DNA from 3 places in the Clostridioides sp. ZZV15-6598 genome. Region 1 is predicted to be linked to each of the others. Evidence: riboswitches for the same ligand, from Rfam matches in the RefSeq annotation. Region 1 holds a riboswitch; each other region holds the start of a gene.

Region 1 (6,579 bases):
TATATCTACAATTGCATTTATTTCTTCTTTTTTTATAGCTCCAATAATCAGATTTAAACTATCCTCTTCGCCTTCTGACCTATCAGATATCTCACTAGATACTTCATATGAAAATACATACTCATCTGATTCTAAAGCCATCATCTCATCCATTTCTAGCTTCATAAATCCATCTAAATCTTTTTTATCCATTTTAGGCAACTTTTGAGATTTTAGAATTACTTCTCTTGTATTCAAACAAAACACTATGTGTTTTGATTTTAACTTTACATTTTCTAATGCATATCTCAATAGAGCATACTTTTCTTTAGAAAAATCTTGAGCAATATCCTCTATTGAAAATACATTAAAGTTTTTTATATAAAACTTATCTTTATCATGTTTGTATCTGCCTTCAACTATGGATATAGAATCACCATAATATGATACGTAAACCTTATTCATTTGTTGTTTTCCCTCCTACATAGCATCATATATACTAAGCATTGGCATGAATATTGATACAACCAGTACCGCAACTATAATACCAACTGCAATTATTAAAACAGGTTCTATCATTGATGCCATTCTATTTAGATAAATTTCGGATTCATATTCATAGAATTCGGCCATCTGTCTACTTATATTTTCTAATTCCCCTGTCTGCTCCCCTATTGCTATCATCTGCACTAAAACTGAATCAAAATACGTATATCTTTCTAAGTTTTCTGCTAAACCTTCACCTCTTGTTATTCCATCTTTTGCTGATGTTAAAATCTTTTCTGCCATAGTATTATTTACACTATCTATGATATAATCGAGCCCTTGAACTAATGGATATCCTGTTGATACAAATAGATACAATGCCCTTGAAAATCGTGTAGCCACCATGCAGTTTATCCCTTTTCCCAAGACAGGAATTTTATTTATAACTCTATCCTTTTGAGCTCTACCAACTGGTGTTTTTAGATACTTCTTAAATTGGTAAATAGACAATATAATAGCTAAAAGTACTATTGGCCAAAATGTCTTCATAAACGTACCAAATCCCATAACAATCCTTGTTATAAGTGGAAGAGTAGCACCTACTGTTGTAATTGAATTAATCATCTTAGGTACCATAAATGCTGTAAATATAAAAATCATTATAAATGAAGAAATCAAAACTATTAATGGGTATGTAGCTGCATTTCTAAGTTTTTGCTTAACTCTATGCTCACTTGAATAAAATGACGCCATGCTTTTTAACACTTCGTCTAGCTTACCTGTAGCTTCACCTGTAGCTACCATAGCACCAAGTAACTTTGGAAACTTAGACTTTGGTGCAAGCATTGAGTCAGCAATAGTAGAACCTACTTTTATCTCTGCTACTATACGATTTATTTCTTCTCTTAATGTAACATTAGTTGACCTCCTTGCTAATGTTTCTAATCCAGAGATGCTATTTATACCAGAAGATACTATAATAGCAAACTGTCTGCAAAAGTGGCTTATCTGGTCAGCACCTAAGTCTTTTTTTCTTTTTCTAGAAGATATTCTTATGTTTTTACTCTTGCTTTCTTTGATTTCAAGAACTCTAAGATTTCTTTTTCTAAGAAGACTTTTAGCTTCATTAAAATCATTAGCTTCAATCACATCAGTTTGCTTTTTCCCATCCTCTTTTATTATTGTGTACTTAAAACTTTTCATAATATCATCCTTTAATCAGTCATCAAAATTATTCTAATCATTTCTTCTACTGTTGTCTTTCCACCTAAAACCTTTTTAACTATATCCTCTTTTAGACTAACCATACCTTGTTTTTTAGCTAGCTTTAAAATTTCTCTTTGATTTGCAGATGAATCTATTAGTTCTTTTATTTCTGGTGTAATTTCAAGCATTTCAAATATACCTAGACGTCCCTTATATCCAGTATTATTACATCTTTCACATCCCTGACCTTTATAAATAGTCACTGATTCGTTTACATCAATACCAAGAGCCTTTTTTTCTCCAGTATCTGCTTCATATGAAACTCTACAATGCTCACATATTTTTCGTGTCAGTCTTTGAGATATTACTCCTAAAAGAGATGAAGTTATCAAAAAACTTTCCACATCCATATCTAAAAGACGTGAAATGGCTCCAACTGCTGTATTTGCATGTAATGTACTTAAAACTAAATGTCCTGTAAGAGAAGCTCTAATTGCTATTTCAGCAGTTTCTGTGTCCCTTATCTCTCCAACCATTATTATATCTGGGTCTTGACGCATAAAAGCTCTAAGGCCACTGGCAAAAGTCAGCCCTGCCTTTTCATTTATTTGAGATTGATTTACACCAGGTAGTTCATACTCTATAGGGTCTTCTATTGTTAATAAATTTCTATTTTCTGTATTCAATTGATTTAACATTGAATATAATGTAGTTGTCTTTCCACTTCCAGTAGGTCCAACAACTAATATAAGCCCATAAGGGGTATTTATTAACTCATCATATATCTTAGATCCATGTTCATCTATTCCTAGTACTTCTTTACTTACCATAAAATTACTCTTATCAAGTACCCTCATGGCTATCTTTTCATCCCTATTGGTTGGCATTGTAGAAACCCTAAAATCTATAGGTTTATTATCTACTTTTAAATATATTCTACCATCTTGTGGAATCCTCTTTTCAGATATATTTATATCTGACATTATTTTTATACGACTTATTACTGCCTTGTATGGAGCAGAGTTCATCCTCATATATTCTCTTAACATTCCATCTATTCTAAATCTAACACGCATGTAATTTTCACTTTGTTCTATATGTATATCACTGGCTTCCATTCTAACAGCATTTTCTAGTATATTATTTACTAGTCTTACTATTGGAGCAGCATTTACATCCTCTTCAAGGATTACTGTTTCTCTAATTCCACCAGTCTTGTTTTTGTTGTATTCAGTCATTGCTTTATTTATTTCTGAATGTGCATAAGCATGACCTATTGATTTATTTATGTCATCTGCACTCGATATAAATATTTCGACATCTTTACCTGACATACGTCTTACATCTTGAACTGCTTCTCTGTCTTGTGGGTCTGACATGGCTAAACATATTTTATTTCCATCAATTTTGAATGGAAATACAGTATATCTTTTACATATATTTTCTGGAACCATCTTTGTAGCTAATGTATCTATTTCTGTTCCTTCTAAAAATACACTTTCTATATCTAAAAGTTCTTTTAATACACTTATTAATAAGTTACTATCTATAAGTCCTTCTTGTACTAGAAATTCTCCTAGTCTTTTTCCACTGTTTTTTTGCTCTGATAATGCCCATTTAAGCTGGTCTTCTGTTATGTATCCTTTTTCAACCAGTTTGTCTCCTATTCTAACTTTTTTAGCCACAGATTTCACTCCTTTACTATTTTAATTATACCATCATTTATGATTGGGTATTAAATAAAATAGTATAAAAAGACAGGAAGATTTTCTTCCTGTCTTTTTTATTATATCTTTCATTGAATTTATAATATCTTACTTAATGAATATAGAACCTTACTTAGTCTCTGAGTCCATCTCAGCATTATCTATAAGTACTATATATAGAACACCATTTTTTATTTCTGAATCTTTTTCTAAAGGTTTTTCTAGTTTATCATCTGTATATATTTTATTTGAACCTAAATCACTCAATAACTTATTTGATTGTGCTTTTGTTAATGTAGCTCCATCACTCGTTTTACCTATCTTTAATACTAACTTATTATCAACCAAAAGTAATTGATATACCCCACCTATATCTGCTTTATCAGGAAGAGTATCCATATATTCCTTTAATTTGTCTAAATTACCAACAGATGTTGTAGCGGGCATCTTATTTGTATCTGAATAATAAGACAATGCTGCACTCTTAACTGAACTATAATCAGACTCAACGCTTGCTACCTTAGCCTTGTTTATATTACTAAATAAAGCTGGAACTGCTACTACTGCTAATATCCCTATAATTGCAATTACTACCAATAATTCCACTAAAGTGAAACCTTTTTTATTCTTTCTTAACTTCATTTTTATTCCCCCTCAATTTTTTTAATTAATACTTACTTATAATATATCTGGTTAAAAATCTAAGTAAAATTATTTACACGTACTAACCAGATTTATTTATGACATATAACTATTTCTTTGAACAAAAAAAGCTATGAAAATAAAAGTATCTTTAAATAAATACAATTTCATAGCCGGTTGCACCACTAACTCAATATGTTCCAAGGTGCCCACATTACAGAACATACATCAACGTTTCTATTTTATTAAATTTAGAATGATATATAACTCATAATAGAGATATATATCCACTTATATTATATAATAGTTACCATATTTTAGCAACACAGTTTATGTTATTTATATATACCAAATTTTAACATATTCAAACATAATTTCTAGAAATAATTATAATATACAAAAAAGAAACATCTCCCTACAATTATCATATATCGTAAGGAGATATTTATAAATTTTCATTTAGTTTTATCATTGTCATTTCCATCCTTTGCTAATATTTATTTGAAAGCTAAAAGCTATTACAATATAGTATTTTATTAAAAACATCTATATATAAACATTCTATATTCTTGCAGTTATGATTCAGTCACAATCACTATATAAATGAAACTCTTCATTTATAGGTATGCTTATCGTGCAAAATTACTTTTTTTACAGTAACTTTATATAATCCAGAACCCTCTCACAAACACTAAAGATATAGAATAGATACTATTTTCAATTCTTATAAATAAACTTTCAATAGATTTTTATATTTACTTTAGATTGTGACTGAATCAATTAATTATTAGGGGTTCATCTTCAATCCTTCCCATTGGAAACACCTCTTTCTTTAATTTATATTTACATAATACTACATAATTCAAATTTTTTCAATACTTTTTCCAAATATTTTTTATATTCATAATATTCATAATTTTATTTTTTTTATCAAATTTACTTTTTAATTACTTATCTACATGTTTTACGAGAAACATTTACTTTTACATATACGCATACAACTCCAATAAATTATAATAATACATAAATTAGATATTAAAAAAGAGTTGCTTAAAAAACTTATTTAAGCAACTCTTATAAATCTAATTAATTAAAATAACTTACTTACTGATTCATTAGAGAATATCATTCTTATAGCATCTCCAAATAAAGGAGCTACTGTTTTTATCTGTATCTTATCTATTCTTTTTTCTTCAGGAAGTTGTATAGTATCAAGAACTATTAACTCGCTTATTTCTGAATTAGAAATTCTTTCAATAGCTGGTCCTGATAATACACCATGAGTACAACAAGCATAAACATCTTTTGCTCCAAACTCTTTAAGTGCATTTGCAGCATTAACTATTGTTCCTGCTGTATCTATCATATCATCTAATAGTATAACATTTTTACCTTTAACATCACCTATTAAGTTCATAACTTCACATACATTAGCTTTTGGTCTTCTCTTATCTATTATAGCTATTGGAACTTCTCCATTTAAAGTATTAGCAAATTTTCTTGATCTAGTAACACTTCCTAAGTCTGGAGATACTACTACTAAATCTTCTATTTTCTTTTCATTGAAGTAATTTGCTAATATTGTTCCACCTAGTAAGTGGTCTAGTGGTATATCAAAGTATCCTTGTATTTGAGCTGCATGTAAATCCATTGTTAATACTCTGTCTGCTCCAGCAGCAGTTATTAAGTTTGCAACTAATTTAGCAGTGATTGGATCTCTTGCCTTAGCTTTTCTGTCTTGTCTTGCATATCCATAGTAAGGAATAACTGCTGTTATTCTTCCTGCTGATGCTCTCTTTAATGCATCAATTAAGATTAATAACTCCATTAAGTTATCATTTACTGGACTATTAGTAGATTGTACTACAAACACATCACAACCTCTTACTGTCTCATTCATGTTTACACATATTTCACCATCACTAAATGTACCTACTTCACAGTCTAGCACTGATACACCTATATAGTCAGCTATTTTTTGTGCTAACTCTTTCGATGAATTACCTGCAATAATTTTAATCTCGCTTCCGCTAGTATTCATTTATGTAACCCTCCTGAAAATTTTAAAATCCTAATGAATATAATTTATAATAATTTCAAGCTAATTTTATTAGCCAAAATAATAAACTAAATAATTACTTACCTTGGTTATCTTTTTGATTCTTTTTTTCTACCCATCCTTCTTTAACAACTTGTCTTTGTCTTGCTATCGCTAAAGCTCCATCTGGGACATCATGTGTTATTGTTGAACCTGTAGCTATATATCCTTTTTCTTCTACAACTACTGGTGCAACTAAATTAGAATTTGAACCTATAAACGCATCGTCTTTTACTATTGACTTAAATTTATTTTTACCATCGTAGTTTACAAATACTACTCCACATCCAATATTTACATTTTTACCAACATGTGCATCTCCTATATAAGAAAGATGAGATGCTTTTGAACCATCTTCTATAACAGCATTTTTTACCTCTACAAAATCACCTATTTTTACATTGTTTCCTAAGTTAGTTTTTGGTCTTAGATATGCATATGGTCCAACAGTAGTATTATCTC
Region 2 (6,579 bases), on a different contig from region 1:
ACCTGTTTCATATTCAAAACTCTCATCCAAACTATCTTCTGTATTAGTACCATTTTTATTTCCTTGGTTATTCATATTAGCATCTACACCTTGAACATTATTTGTCGCAGATTTAGATGAATTTTTTGACCTTGTTTCCTTTATAGCAACTTTATCAGGGTCAATTTTTATTTCAGTTTTTTCAGCTGTATCAAAACTTAAATCAGCATTTACTGTAGCTTTTACTTTCCCTGTACCAAATATTGGTTCTAACATGTCTAGAATAGACTTTTCTAACTGTTTATTTAATGCCTGCTCAGATGCCTTATTTTTATCAATACTAATAGCACCATTTATTGGTTGATTGTTTTCATCAACTTCTTCATCGTCTAAGATACCTTCAGATAATAAGTTCATCTTGTTATCAATAATTTGAACATTTTTCTCTGGTATATTTGTAACACTTCCTGATACAAGTGCCATAACAGATTTTATTTGATTTTTCTCTAAAGTAGTTCCTGGCTTCAGCATCAAATAAACAGCTGCGCTTCCTGGAACAGCCTCCTTCTCAAATACAGAAGACTCACCAAATGTTATATGTACTCTACTATCTTCCACCTGAGGAAAACTCTTGATTGTTTTTTCTATTTCTCCTTGCATCATTCGTTGCTTCTTAATTTGAAATTCTTCATCGGTAAGACCTATTGATGAACTATCATCCATAAGTGCAAAGCCTTTAGAACCACTTGTTAAACTTGGAGCTAACTCTAACCTCAACTTATCAACTTCTGTTCTAGGAACATAAATTGTACTTCCTTTTACCCTAGTATCTATTTTTCTAGACTCTAATTCTGCTGATATATCTGCAGCATCTTGAACATCTAGTTCTGAAAATAAGACTGCATACTTATTTTTGCTTGCAGATATTGCTGTAAATACTAGCGCTAAACATATAGCAACAATCCCTATACCTAATGCTATCTTAGTCCCCTTTTTTAGAGAACCTATTTTTGTCCTAGATTTAGCAACTTGCTCCTTAATCTTATTTTTAAAACTGGCTATCATTGATTATTACTCCTGTTCAAAAGGCTAAATTTGTACTTTATTCATTTCTTGATATGCATCATGAATCTTATTTCTAACTTCTATTAAATATTGCATAGATAGTTGTGCTTCTTGACCTCTTAACATAACTTCATGCATAGAAACATCTTCGCCTTTTATAAATTTTTCTTTCATATCATCTGCTGTCACTTGTTGAAAATTAACCTTGTCTATAGTATCCTTTATTACATCTTCAAAATTCTTTTTTTCTTCTTTATTGTTAGTATTTAATGGTTTAGTTCCTCCAATTAAGTTATCTAACTGTGTACCTTGCACTATGTTGTTAATCTGTGTAATCGGCATAAATTATCCCTACTTTCCTATTTCCAGTGCTTTTGATATCATAGACTTCTGAGCATTTAATGTATCTATATTAGACTCATATGCTCGTGAAGCAGTTATTAAGTCTGTCATCTCAACTAATATATTTACGTTAGGATATTCTACATATCCATTTGGCTTTGCATCTGGGTGAGATGGGTCATATACTTCTTTAAGAGGTGATTTGTCATCTTCAACAGATGTGACTTTTACTCCTAACATACCTAATTTATTATCATAATTTTCTTCAAATGAAACTACTTTTCGTCTATATGCTTCTCCATTTGGACCTCTTGTAGCATTTATATTTGCTACATTTGATGATATGATATCCATTTTCAAACTTTCTGCTGTTAAACCACTAGCAGAGATTTCCATTCCACTGAACACACTCATCTTTTATTTACCTCCCACTTATTATTGATTTAGTCATTGCTATTTTACCATTTGCAAAACCTATCAAAGCATTATACTGTAATGTTGTCATTGCTTGATTTACTTTTTCTTCTTCTATGTCTACATTATTACCATCCACTCTTAATCCTTTAGAATTATCTGTTTTTTCTTCTATTTTAGGCATGGCATCATTTAATGTTTCTTCGAAAGTTACATAATGTTTCTTATAGCCTTCAGTATTTATATTTGCTATATTATTTGCTATTGTCTGACTTCTTAGATTAGTTGCATCTAATCCCATTTTTATAATGTCATATGTATTCATATTCACTCCTCCTTAAAATATTCATCTACTCTATTTATTAATTAAAAACGGAGTTGCTATATTACAAAAAATGACTTCTTTATTTATCCAAATTAATTGCATTTCTATTACATTAATATAATAATGTATCATTTTAGTAAGAAAACAAAGTTTTCCTCAGTAAACTCTAGTGAAAATAAAAAAAAATTTTAATATGTATTTAATTATTTCTTTGCAAAGTTGCCTTTTTTTGTAAAATAGTAACTTTTTTATATGCTTTATCTCTATTTTAAATTATAAATTGGTAAAATTTGTTATTATATATATTTTTTACTGTAATAAAGTAATTTTTTCATAACAAAATGACCGCCAAAAAGGCAGTCAATTCGACTAATCCTACGTATACAGTATAGTATACTTAGGACTCTTTTTGGCAACTGGCTGACATAGTTTATATACAAACCTTAGCCCCTATAGCTTTGCGTCACTAAATTTCTCTAGTTTTGCCAATTTAGTTTTAACTTAAGTATACAATAAATAACAAATTTTTTAAATATATTTTTGTGTATATTCTTCTATTTTATTTTATAATTTAATTTTCAATGTATGATATAGTGTTTATTTTTGAATGTAATCTTATAAAATTTGAACAAAAACAGTTATTCCATTCTCAATAAAATTTAATCTATTAGTTTAAATATTTTATCGGGAATGGAATAATTAACCCACATATCTTAGTTTAAATAGCTTTTATATTAAAAAACTATTATACTTTATCAGTATCAATAAACTCAGAATAAATATCAATAAACATTTTTCTATATTTATAGTATTCATCAGAGATACATAATAACCCAGAATCATGCACACACCACGGTTTTTTTTGGTTTGGTATTACAACTTTATATTTATTTTTTATAAATTCTATACTTTGAGATAAGTCATAAAAATCCCATCCATCAAATACATCTTCTCGCCATCTCAAATCATATTGAGTTATCATTATTAGACCATCAATACCAAGCACTTCTTCATATTCTTGCTCTACTTCATCATAGCTTAATAATGACATTTTTCCTGTAACACTTGACTCGTATACTTTTCCAACTTGCCAATAATTTTCACAAAATAATTTTTTTGTACCACAAACTCCAATCATTCCAACTGATTTATTACTTTCAAATATACTTATAATATCATATATAAAATTTTCATTAATTATAAAAACATCTTGATGTAGATATACTTTATAGGTAGCATCAGATTTACTCTGAGCATTATTATATGCACTTGCAATAGATGATGCATCTCTTATAGATATTATTTCTACTTCAAGCCCTTCAGGTCTCTTTAGTCTACTTATATAGAAAAGACACTCTATATATGATAATGTATTATTAACTGCTGTTATAAAACAAATTTTCTTATTATTCATATTTAAAGAATTCTCTCCTAACATCCTTGATAGCTTTTTGTGTTAAATTAAGATATGCATATCCATATTTAGAACATGGTTCTAGTATAGCTCCTTCTCCCCATTCATTCCATGCATTTATAAAAACTATATCTTCATCTAAGTTTCTATTTTTTTTATTCATAGTCATAATATCTTTAAGCCACATGTAGTAATATTTTGGAGATGAACCTTCAAATATCCACGACTTTTCAGCTTTCCTTGGGGTGTTATCCCAACTTGGTGTAACACATTTATAGATTTTATTACATTCATAGTCTATATAGTTTCTCTTTTCAACATATTCTCTATAATCAAAAACTCTACCTTCATAATTATCTTTTATAAAATCAATTTCTTTGTTTATAATGCTATATTTAGATAAATCAGTACTTATATTTCCATGTGGGCTAAATTCGTTAACCGCATCAAACCCACACTGATGATAATAGGAGCTATCTTTACCCCAAGGTTCTTTTGTAGCAATTACGTAAATATCCCCAATGTTATTTAATTTACAGTATTCCCTCCAAAAACCAATTACTTCAATAGGGTCAGGAATATTTAACGGCCTGTATATCATTATAACTTTTTTATTATTTATTTCAATATATCGATCATCCTCTAAGTATCTTTTCATATCATAAATAGCATTTTTATAATCCTCTTTTGTATCTAATTGTTTTACTAATATCTCCTTATTATCACTTTTATACCCTCTTGTCCAGTCTTCATTCGCCCAATATAAACAAAAAGGTATCTTCAAATCTTTATTATTTAAAAGGATATCTAATGGCTTTCTAAGTAATTTTACATCCCCACTCAAATAATAGTATATTGAAAATCCATAAATACCACTTCCTTTTGCCAATTGTATTTGACGTTTAAATGTATCTATAGATTCTAAACTGTAAAATCCAAGATCCTTAGGTAATCTTGGCTGGTAATGTCCAATATATTGTGGAATTGCTCTTGATACATTATCCCATTCTGTACTTCCTCTACCCCACCATTCATTATTGTTATCATCTAAGTGAAATTGGGGTAAATAGTATGCTATGAGTTTACTATCTATTTTATTAAATTCATAATCTAAGCTTATATCTTTACTATATTCTGATGAAAAAGAGTTCTTATTATGTATATAATCTATGTACATTTTATACTTATTTATATCATTCTCTAAACATTTTTTATTTTTTTTGCTTATTTTTAAGAAATACTTATCTACAAAGTATTCCTCTTTAATATCTTTAGTAAGCAAACCACTTAGATTTTCAATCAATTGTAATTCTTCACTTTCCATATCTGTTTTACTATAATATATCTCAACTATTTCATAGCCTGTTTCTTTAAATAATTTATGTATCTCTTTAAATGTAAAAAATCTTAAGTATGATTTATCTAAAACTTCAGAATCTGAATATGAAAATGACCCATTTATAAGTTTTTTAATAACACTTATATGCATTATATTTGGCACACTGACTAGTATATATCCATCCTCTTTTAGATATTCATATATATTTCTTAATACATCCCATGGGTTTCTTAAACAGTTTAATGTATTTGGAAATATAATATAATCAAAGAATCCATACATACTTTTCAGATTGATTCCTTCTGTGTTTCGCATTAAATTATTAAATACTATTTCTCCAAGTTCTCCAGAATTTATATTAATTTTTGTTCTATAAGTATTAGCATTCCTATAGATATTTTTTAGCTCTAATAGAGCCTCTCCTAAACCATATCCAATTTCTAATACATTTATAGACTCCTTCTTTCGTGATTTAATCATCTGCATAATTTCCGAATAATTTTTAGAACTGTTCTTCATATAAAAATTCCATTTTGAATTTAATTTTTCATTATTTATCTCTTTAATATATTTTAACTCATCATCTCTATCGTGAAGTATTTTATTAAAACAATGAACAAATGTATCTTTACACATAAGTAGATTATATCCTTTATCTATTACTCTCAGAAATACATCCTGAAATATATAATGCTCCAAAGTAAATAATTTATCTAAGTCTCCTATCTGATTCAATACCTCTTTTTTAATTAAAAAACAACTAGTAGATAAACTAAATTTATAATCCCATAGTTTACTATTAGACACATTAAAACATTTAGAAAAATCTAACATATCTAATATATTGTCATATTTTAAATTCATGTTTTTACATATAGAATCTTCATTTGATACTGCACACACTATACCTATATTGTTGTCACTATATAAAGCTTTGCTTAAATTATCTAACCAATTCGGTGTGGCTACAATTTTATTCTCCAAAAATAATATGCTTTCTCCTTTAGAAGCTTCTATTCCCCTAATATACCCTGTAAACATTTCTGTAGGATAATCTTTGTTTTGTATTATTTTCAAATCATTTTGCGATTTTAACCATTTGATTGTACCATCAGTTGATGCATTATCAATAACTATTATTTCAAAAGTTCCTATAGATGTGAATTTCCTTATGCTTTCAATACATAGTTTTGTATATTCTATATGATTATGAACTGAAATTATGATACTTGTAAAATTCGTATTTACTTTGTCATTATTATATTCATATTCACTTATAATATTTATCATATTATTATCCAAGCTCATATTATAATTCATTATCACAAATCTCCTTTTGTATTAAATGTTTTCTTATATAATCCTTCTATTGAAATGAAAACATCAGTTCTTGAATGTCACTATTTCCCTTAACTAATTCATTACTGTTCTCTAGTATATCCATTGCTATTTCATTTTCACCCATAATGTTAAAAATTGAAATAATATTGTAGATTGTGTCAACATCATTTCTATCAAATTCAAGTGACAACATAAATATAGATACACATAATTCATATAAACCTATATTATAAGCTTCTACACCAATTCTATTTAAAACCCTACTCTTATTTATTACATTAGCATCAATCAAGAACCTTGCATAATCAATAAATTCGTCGCCATATTTACTTTCTATGTTAAATATAAACTCTAAACTAC
Region 3 (6,579 bases), on a different contig from region 1:
AAACTTATTTACTAAGAACTAATAATATATAAAATTTGATGTTATAAGTTTGTTTAGATAATATACATTTATACAAGATGTTTAGATAAGATATAATGTCTATAATGCACATTTATACAAGATGCTTAGATAAGATATGATGTCTACAATATAAAATATATACAAATAATGAAATAAAAAGAATAAAAATAAGGTATCTCATTTAGAATTAATTTGAGGTATCTTATTTTCTTATTTTTTGATTATAATACTGTAAAATTAATATTATAAAAAAATTATTATAAATGATATTGTTTATAATGATTAAACATCCTATTAACATATATTATTTTGAATTTATTGCTTAATAAAATAAAATAAGTTATAATGTTTTGAATTTATGGAGAATAAAAACTTTAATCATAGTGTTTGAGTTATATGGATAACTATGGTATTATATATAAAATATGGTAACAAAACTGTAACTTTTTATTGAGAATGGACAAAAGTATTGATAAAAAAATATGAAAAATATATTGGGGGTAAATAATAATATGAAGAATAGTAGAAAGATATTAGCTATAGGACTTACACTATCTTTAGTAATGGTAAATACTCCTATAGTAAATGCGTTGACATCAGTTGAACAAATAAAAGGTAATGACAGGTATGAGACAGCAGCAAAAATAGCAGATAAACAAAGCTATAATACAGCAATACTAATTAATTCAGATAATAGCTTGGCAGATGGTCTTAGTGCAAGTGGTTTAGCTGGAGCCTTAAATGCGCCTATTTTAATGACAAAACAAAATCAAATTCCAAGTACTACTATGGAAAGACTAAACAAAGCAAACACTGTATATATAATAGGTTCAGAATCGACAATAAGTAAAAATATTGAAAATCAATTACTTTCTAAAAAGAAAGCTGTACAAAGAATATTTGGTGAGAATAGATTTGATACAAGTGTGAAAATAGCTGAGAAAATCAAAGAAATCAAACCTATTGATAAAGTAATTATAGCTAATGGAATTACAGGAGAGGCAGATGCAATAAGTGCATCGCCAGTAGCTGCAAGAGATGGAGTGCCTATAATACTTACAGATGGAAATAGTGTAGGATTTGACACTACAGGATTAAAGAGCTATGCACTTGGTTCTAGCGAAATAATAAGTGATGAGTTGGTAAAAAGTACAAATTCTGTTAGGTTAGGTGGAACAGATAGGTTTGACACCAATAAGAGAGTTATACAAGAGTTTTATAAAAACAGTAAAGAGTTTTACTTAAGCAAAGGTCTACAATTAACAGATGCATTAGTCGCTTCTACAATAGCAAAAAATGCTCCTGTAGTCTTAGTAGAAAATGGTAGCAATAAGAGTATTTTAAGTGGAGCAGATAAACTTACAGTACTTGGAGGGATAAATCAGAATGTAATCAAACAGTGTATAAATCAAGCTTCTCCAAATCAACAAGGACTATATTATAATCCAAATGATAGAACATTTAAGGACAGAATAAAGGGAAAAGTATATGCTCATATAAGACAATATAGAAAAGAAAACGGAGTAAAAGAGTTATCTGTAGCAAGTAGATTAGAGGGATTAGCAAATGATTGGTCTAATTTAATGGCAAATAAGAATACTTTATCTCACACAATAAATGGGAAAAACTCATACTCTACTTTTCTAAAGTACTTAGATTGGAGTGAGATTAAACCTGGATATGTTGCAGTTCAAGGTGAAAATATAATTAAATATAAAATTCCAGATAAACCTGTTTATACAAATAGAGATGCAGATGATATAGGTAATTTTATTTTTAATGAGTGGAAGACAAATCCTGAAGAAGGTACCAATATGCTACATAAAGGATATGAAATAATGGGATTTGGAATAGCCATAACAGGAGATAAGAACATATATGCAACACATGAGTTTTATGGAAGATATAAAAAATAAGTATTTGTTATAATTTAGGTATCCTAGAGAATATAAATATAGACAATATGAAAGTATACATAAAATGATAGCTGTGAGAAAGTAATATATAAATAATGAAATTATAATAGAAAATAACATTTATATTAATATAATAATATAAATGTTATTTTTTTATAATTTAGTGTAAAAAAATTGTATCAAAAAGTTTAAAAATGGTATAAAATGGGTAAGAAAGTAGTGAAAATTAAATGGCAAAATTAGGGAAACCTAATGACGCAAAACTATAGGGGTTAAAGCTTTTAAAGCCATATCAGCCAGTTGCTAAAAAGAGTGAAGTCTTTTTATTTTATAATTAAGATTCTCTTTGAGTGTCTTTTTTTATTGTCTGAAACTATAGTATTTAAATTCATGAGAAATTAGAAATTTATTGAGGGAGGATTGTTGTTTCATGAAAAAGGCAATATCTTGTGTACTAGCAGTGTCAATGTGTAGTGCACCACTAAATGTTTTTGCAGAACCTATCTTGGAGGGCAAATTAAGGGCAGTTGAAAAATCAGTTACAGAGAAGTTAAAGGGGAATCTTGAAGTAGATTTAAATTTTTCACTTCCAATAAAAAATAATGAATCAGAAAGTATAACTAATACACAATTGGAATTAAAAGATGATAGTAATAATAGTGGAATAATAAAGCTTGGAGAAAAAGATTCAGGAACATTAAATATTGGGGCAGATAATATAGAATATACTATAAAAAAACTATCTGCACGTAGAAGTGAAATAAAAAATAAAGATGAGAATATATCATATTATAATATTGTATTTAATAATTTACCTGTTGGAAAATACAATGTAGAAGTCTCTGGAGGAGGATTCAAGAGTAAGGAAATTAAAGATATTGATATATCAAGTTATTCACAAAGAGTTTTATTAAGTAATAGAGCAAGTGTAGATGATAAAAATAAACCTTTAAACTATGAATTATTCTTGATGGGCGATGTGAATAATGATGGAAAAGTGGATAAGAATGATTATGATGATGTATTGAAAAATATAAATTCAAATAAAAGTGAATATGATTTAAATAGAGATGGAAAGGTAGATATTGCCGACTTGGACTATGTTCAGAAAAATTTAGGTCAAAGTGAAGATGAAAAAAGCCTAGAGAGTATAGTATCTACCAATCCTATAGTAGATACAAGTAAAGTAACATTAGAAAAAAACAGTGATACAAATATTCAAGGTACGGTAGAGGATTTATTTATTGGAGAGAATAGTGGAGTTAAAATATCTCCAGCAAATGCAGGTGATGAGATATCAGAAGAAAAACCAGCAGTAATGGATATAGCTTTATCAGAAGCACTTGATATGGAAGTCATAAATATAAAAGCACCTGAAGGCAATGCTCCAGCAAAAGGAATAGTTGAAGTTACAGATAAAGATGGTAATGTTCAGCAGGTTCCTTATGAAAATAAAGAATATGTAGAAACTTTAAAAGAGGAACAAGAGCAAGAGAAAGTAAATAACGAACAAGAAGAGACAAATAATGAAGATGAAAATATAGACCAATCTGATAGTAACTTAGACAATAATCAAGAAGGAAAAAATGATAAAGAAGATTCAACTTCAAATACAAATGATAAAGAAAATAATGATAAAGAAAATTCATCAACAGATAAGTCTGATTCTGACAAAGATACATCAAAGCAAGAAGATAATATCAGCAAAGATGATAGTTCTACAACATCTACATATGGTAGGTCAGCAGTAGAGACATATGCAGAAGTCCAAAATAGTGATATAGTAATAAATCTTGGTAAACAAGTAGCAGTAAAAAAGATAACAATAAAAATAACAGCTACAACAGCAAATGATAGAAACCTTGCAGAAATATCTAAAGTTGAATTTTTAAATAATGTATATAAAGAAATACCAAAACCAGAAATGAATATACCTAAAATCAATAAAATATCGACTAGTACTGCGGTTGGAAATGAAAAAGTATCTTTTTATTGGAATAATGAAGTAAATGTATCTGCATACGAACTTATATTAGATACGATTGACAGTAGCGGAAAGGTATTATCAACTAAAAAATTACAAACTAGTAAAAATACTATAGATGTTAGAGATATACAAGCATATGGATTATACAGAGTTAGCATACAATCTTTAAATGGAGATTGGAGTAGTGGATATAAAGATGCAACAGCAGAAAATTTGGATGGAGTTCCAGAAAATGTAGACTCAAATTATAAGCCTATACAATTTAGTCCAGATAGTATAATAGAATTTCAAGTTGTACCAGATACAAAACCAGAACCGCCAGAAGGTATAAGTGTTAAAGGTAGATTTAAGGCTCTTGATGTAAGCTGGAAAAATCATAAACAGGCTAAAGACTTTGATTTATATTTCAGAGAAAAAAATTCTAATGGCTCTTGGATAAAATATAATGACAAACTTATTCGTGGAACAAGTTTAAAAATAGAGGGGCTTAAGGATAATACAACATATGAAGTTAGAATGACAGCCACTAATCATTTAGGCACTAGTGGAATGTCTAAAACATATATAGGAACAACTGAAAGTGTGGATGCTCCAACAACACCTAACTACAGACTAATTAATACTCCTAAGTTAGATGCAGGTTCTGGGATACCAACAAATCATATAGTAGATGTTACTTATCCAGCTGGATATGATAAAAGTGAATATAGTGACAAAAATCCATTTAATAAATTTAATGTGGTTGATGGAGATTTTACAACACACTGGACATTCCCAAGTTATAATGCAGCTGAAGGAAAAAATAGAGGTCCAATAATAACTTTTGATAAAGCTTATACTATGGATACTTTTATGGCTACACCTCGTTTTGATGTTTCTGATAAGACAATTAATGACTTTGAAATACAATACTGGGATGAAAATGGTCAAGTACATAATTTAGGGGATGTACCTTTTGAAACAAAAACAGACCCTGTAAATAATAATAGATATGTAATGGTAAGATTAAAGGAACCAATAAATGCTACTAAAATACAAGTAAATGTTTGTTCTTCTTATTCATATAAAGCTAATATATCAGAACTTAAATTCTATGAGTATGACAGTATAGAAAAAGATGTAAGAAATCTATTTGTAGATGACTTGCAAGTTGAATTAAAAGAAGATGTAACTCAAGAAAAAATAACGGAATTAAAAGATAGAATTAGTACTCCTGATAAAGTGAGTGGAGAATATCATCCATATAAGACAATTATTGATAGAGAATTAAAGCTAGCACAAGACTTGTATAACGATAGAGCCGCACTTGCTGATGTAACAACTGTAAATCAAGATATAAATGTTTCAGGAAAATACAAAGATAAGAGTGGAAACTATACTGTTAAGTCTAATAACCTAGGTATGGGGAATGACTGGCAAGCATTAGGGGTAGCTGCTAGAGCAGGAGATGAAATCACGGTATATGTCGGAAGTAAAAGTGGTAGAACTCCTAAACTAATATATACACAATACTATGGAGAGTCTGGTGCATATAAGAGTGGAGAAATAAACCTTAACACAGGTAAAAATGTAATTCAGTTAAGTAAACTTCATAGTTTAGATGTAGAATGTGGAGGAAGCTTGTATATAAGATACCCTTATGATGCTCCAAGTGGTGGAGATATAAAAGTACGTGTAGCAGGAGCTACTAAGATACCACATCTTAACTTAAATGGAATGATAAATGATAAGAGTCCTGAAGGAGTTTCTAAATCTAAGAAAAAGATAAGAGCCTATATAGAAGAATTAGCTAAATATAAGAATGATATAAAGGGAGAACCATATTATCCAGGAACTAATATTGGCAATTCATATGGATATTCAGAAACAACTGGTGTATTAAACACTACAGATATTGAAAGTGATAAAGTTACATTAAATGTTCCTGCAACAGCTGTATATCAAGGAATATCAAAAGGAAATTCTGATTTAAATACACAAGTAGATAGATTGTACAATAGTATGCTTGCATGGGAACAAATAATGGATTTAATATATTCTGAAAGAGGAGTGTTTAAGACACAAGACTTAGATGGCAATGGAACTGTAGATGATAATGAATTTGGCATAACTAAAAATGATATGGCTCCTAAATCTCGTATGAATATAAAATATCAAAGAATGTTTATTGGAGCATTTATGTATGCTTCTGGTTTACATGTAGGAGTAGAGTATGGTTCAGTTCCAGGGCTTATGAATGGAGTACCTTTCCAAATAGATGCTAGTGGAAAAGCTACAGGAGGAAGTTTATTTGGATGGGGAATAGGTCATGAGATAGGACATGTTACAGACATTGGTAAGATGACATATAGCGAAACTAGTAACAATGTACTTGCTTTACTTGCTCAAACATTTGATGATAAGACGCACTCAAGACTTGAAGGTTCAACAATGGACAAGATATATGAACATGTAACTTCAAACAGTTTAGGTATACCAAGTAATGTATTTGAGAGACTTGGAATGTTGTGGCAATTACATTTAGCTTATGACGATGATTTCACTGGTTCAATGTTAAAGAATAACTCAGATGCTGATTTAAGCAATGATACATTCTATGCTAAAATCTCAAGAAAATACAGAGCACTTTCAAGTGGCGACCCAATAAATAATTTA

Evidence for each region. A riboswitch is a leader RNA that binds a small molecule or an ion and turns the genes downstream of it on or off. The one in region 1 is predicted to bind cyclic di-GMP.
Region 2: it holds a riboswitch for cyclic di-GMP, as region 1 does, so the genes downstream of both, flgB (flagellar basal body rod protein FlgB) here and KGF50_RS02455 (prepilin-type N-terminal cleavage/methylation domain-containing protein) in region 1, are expected to answer to the same signal.
Region 3: it holds a riboswitch for cyclic di-GMP, as region 1 does, so the genes downstream of both, KGF50_RS01425 (M60 family metallopeptidase) here and KGF50_RS02455 (prepilin-type N-terminal cleavage/methylation domain-containing protein) in region 1, are expected to answer to the same signal.

What each region holds. Positions count from the first base shown of each region.
Region 1 is NZ_JAGWCS010000007.1:34,553-41,131, reverse strand. Features, by position in the region: gene KGF50_RS02470 (PilN domain-containing protein) at 1-444, opposite strand, end outside; gene KGF50_RS02465 (type II secretion system F family protein) at 460-1,668, opposite strand; gene KGF50_RS02460 (GspE/PulE family protein) at 1,680-3,356, opposite strand; gene KGF50_RS02455 (prepilin-type N-terminal cleavage/methylation domain-containing protein) at 3,507-4,019, opposite strand; cyclic di-GMP riboswitch class II at 4,182-4,267, opposite strand; gene KGF50_RS02450 (ribose-phosphate pyrophosphokinase) at 5,110-6,060, opposite strand; gene glmU (bifunctional UDP-N-acetylglucosamine diphosphorylase/glucosamine-1-phosphate N-acetyltransferase GlmU) at 6,155-6,579, opposite strand, start outside.
Region 2 is NZ_JAGWCS010000116.1:1,699-8,277, reverse strand. Features, by position in the region: gene fliF (flagellar basal-body MS-ring/collar protein FliF) at 1-1,044, opposite strand, end outside; gene fliE (flagellar hook-basal body complex protein FliE) at 1,069-1,386, opposite strand; gene flgC (flagellar basal body rod protein FlgC) at 1,396-1,800, opposite strand; gene flgB (flagellar basal body rod protein FlgB) at 1,808-2,125, opposite strand; cyclic di-GMP riboswitch class I at 2,534-2,622, opposite strand; gene KGF50_RS16910 (glycosyltransferase family protein) at 2,871-3,539, opposite strand; gene KGF50_RS16905 (glycoside hydrolase family 99-like domain-containing protein) at 3,532-6,198, opposite strand; gene KGF50_RS16900 (bifunctional glycosyltransferase family 2 protein/class I SAM-dependent methyltransferase) at 6,245-6,579, opposite strand, start outside.
Region 3 is NZ_JAGWCS010000004.1:61,491-68,069, reverse strand. Features, by position in the region: gene KGF50_RS01435 (cell wall-binding repeat-containing protein) at 1-22, shown strand, start outside; gene KGF50_RS01430 (cell wall-binding protein Cwp9) at 534-1,937, shown strand; cyclic di-GMP riboswitch class I at 2,160-2,245, shown strand; gene KGF50_RS01425 (M60 family metallopeptidase) at 2,368-6,579, shown strand, end outside.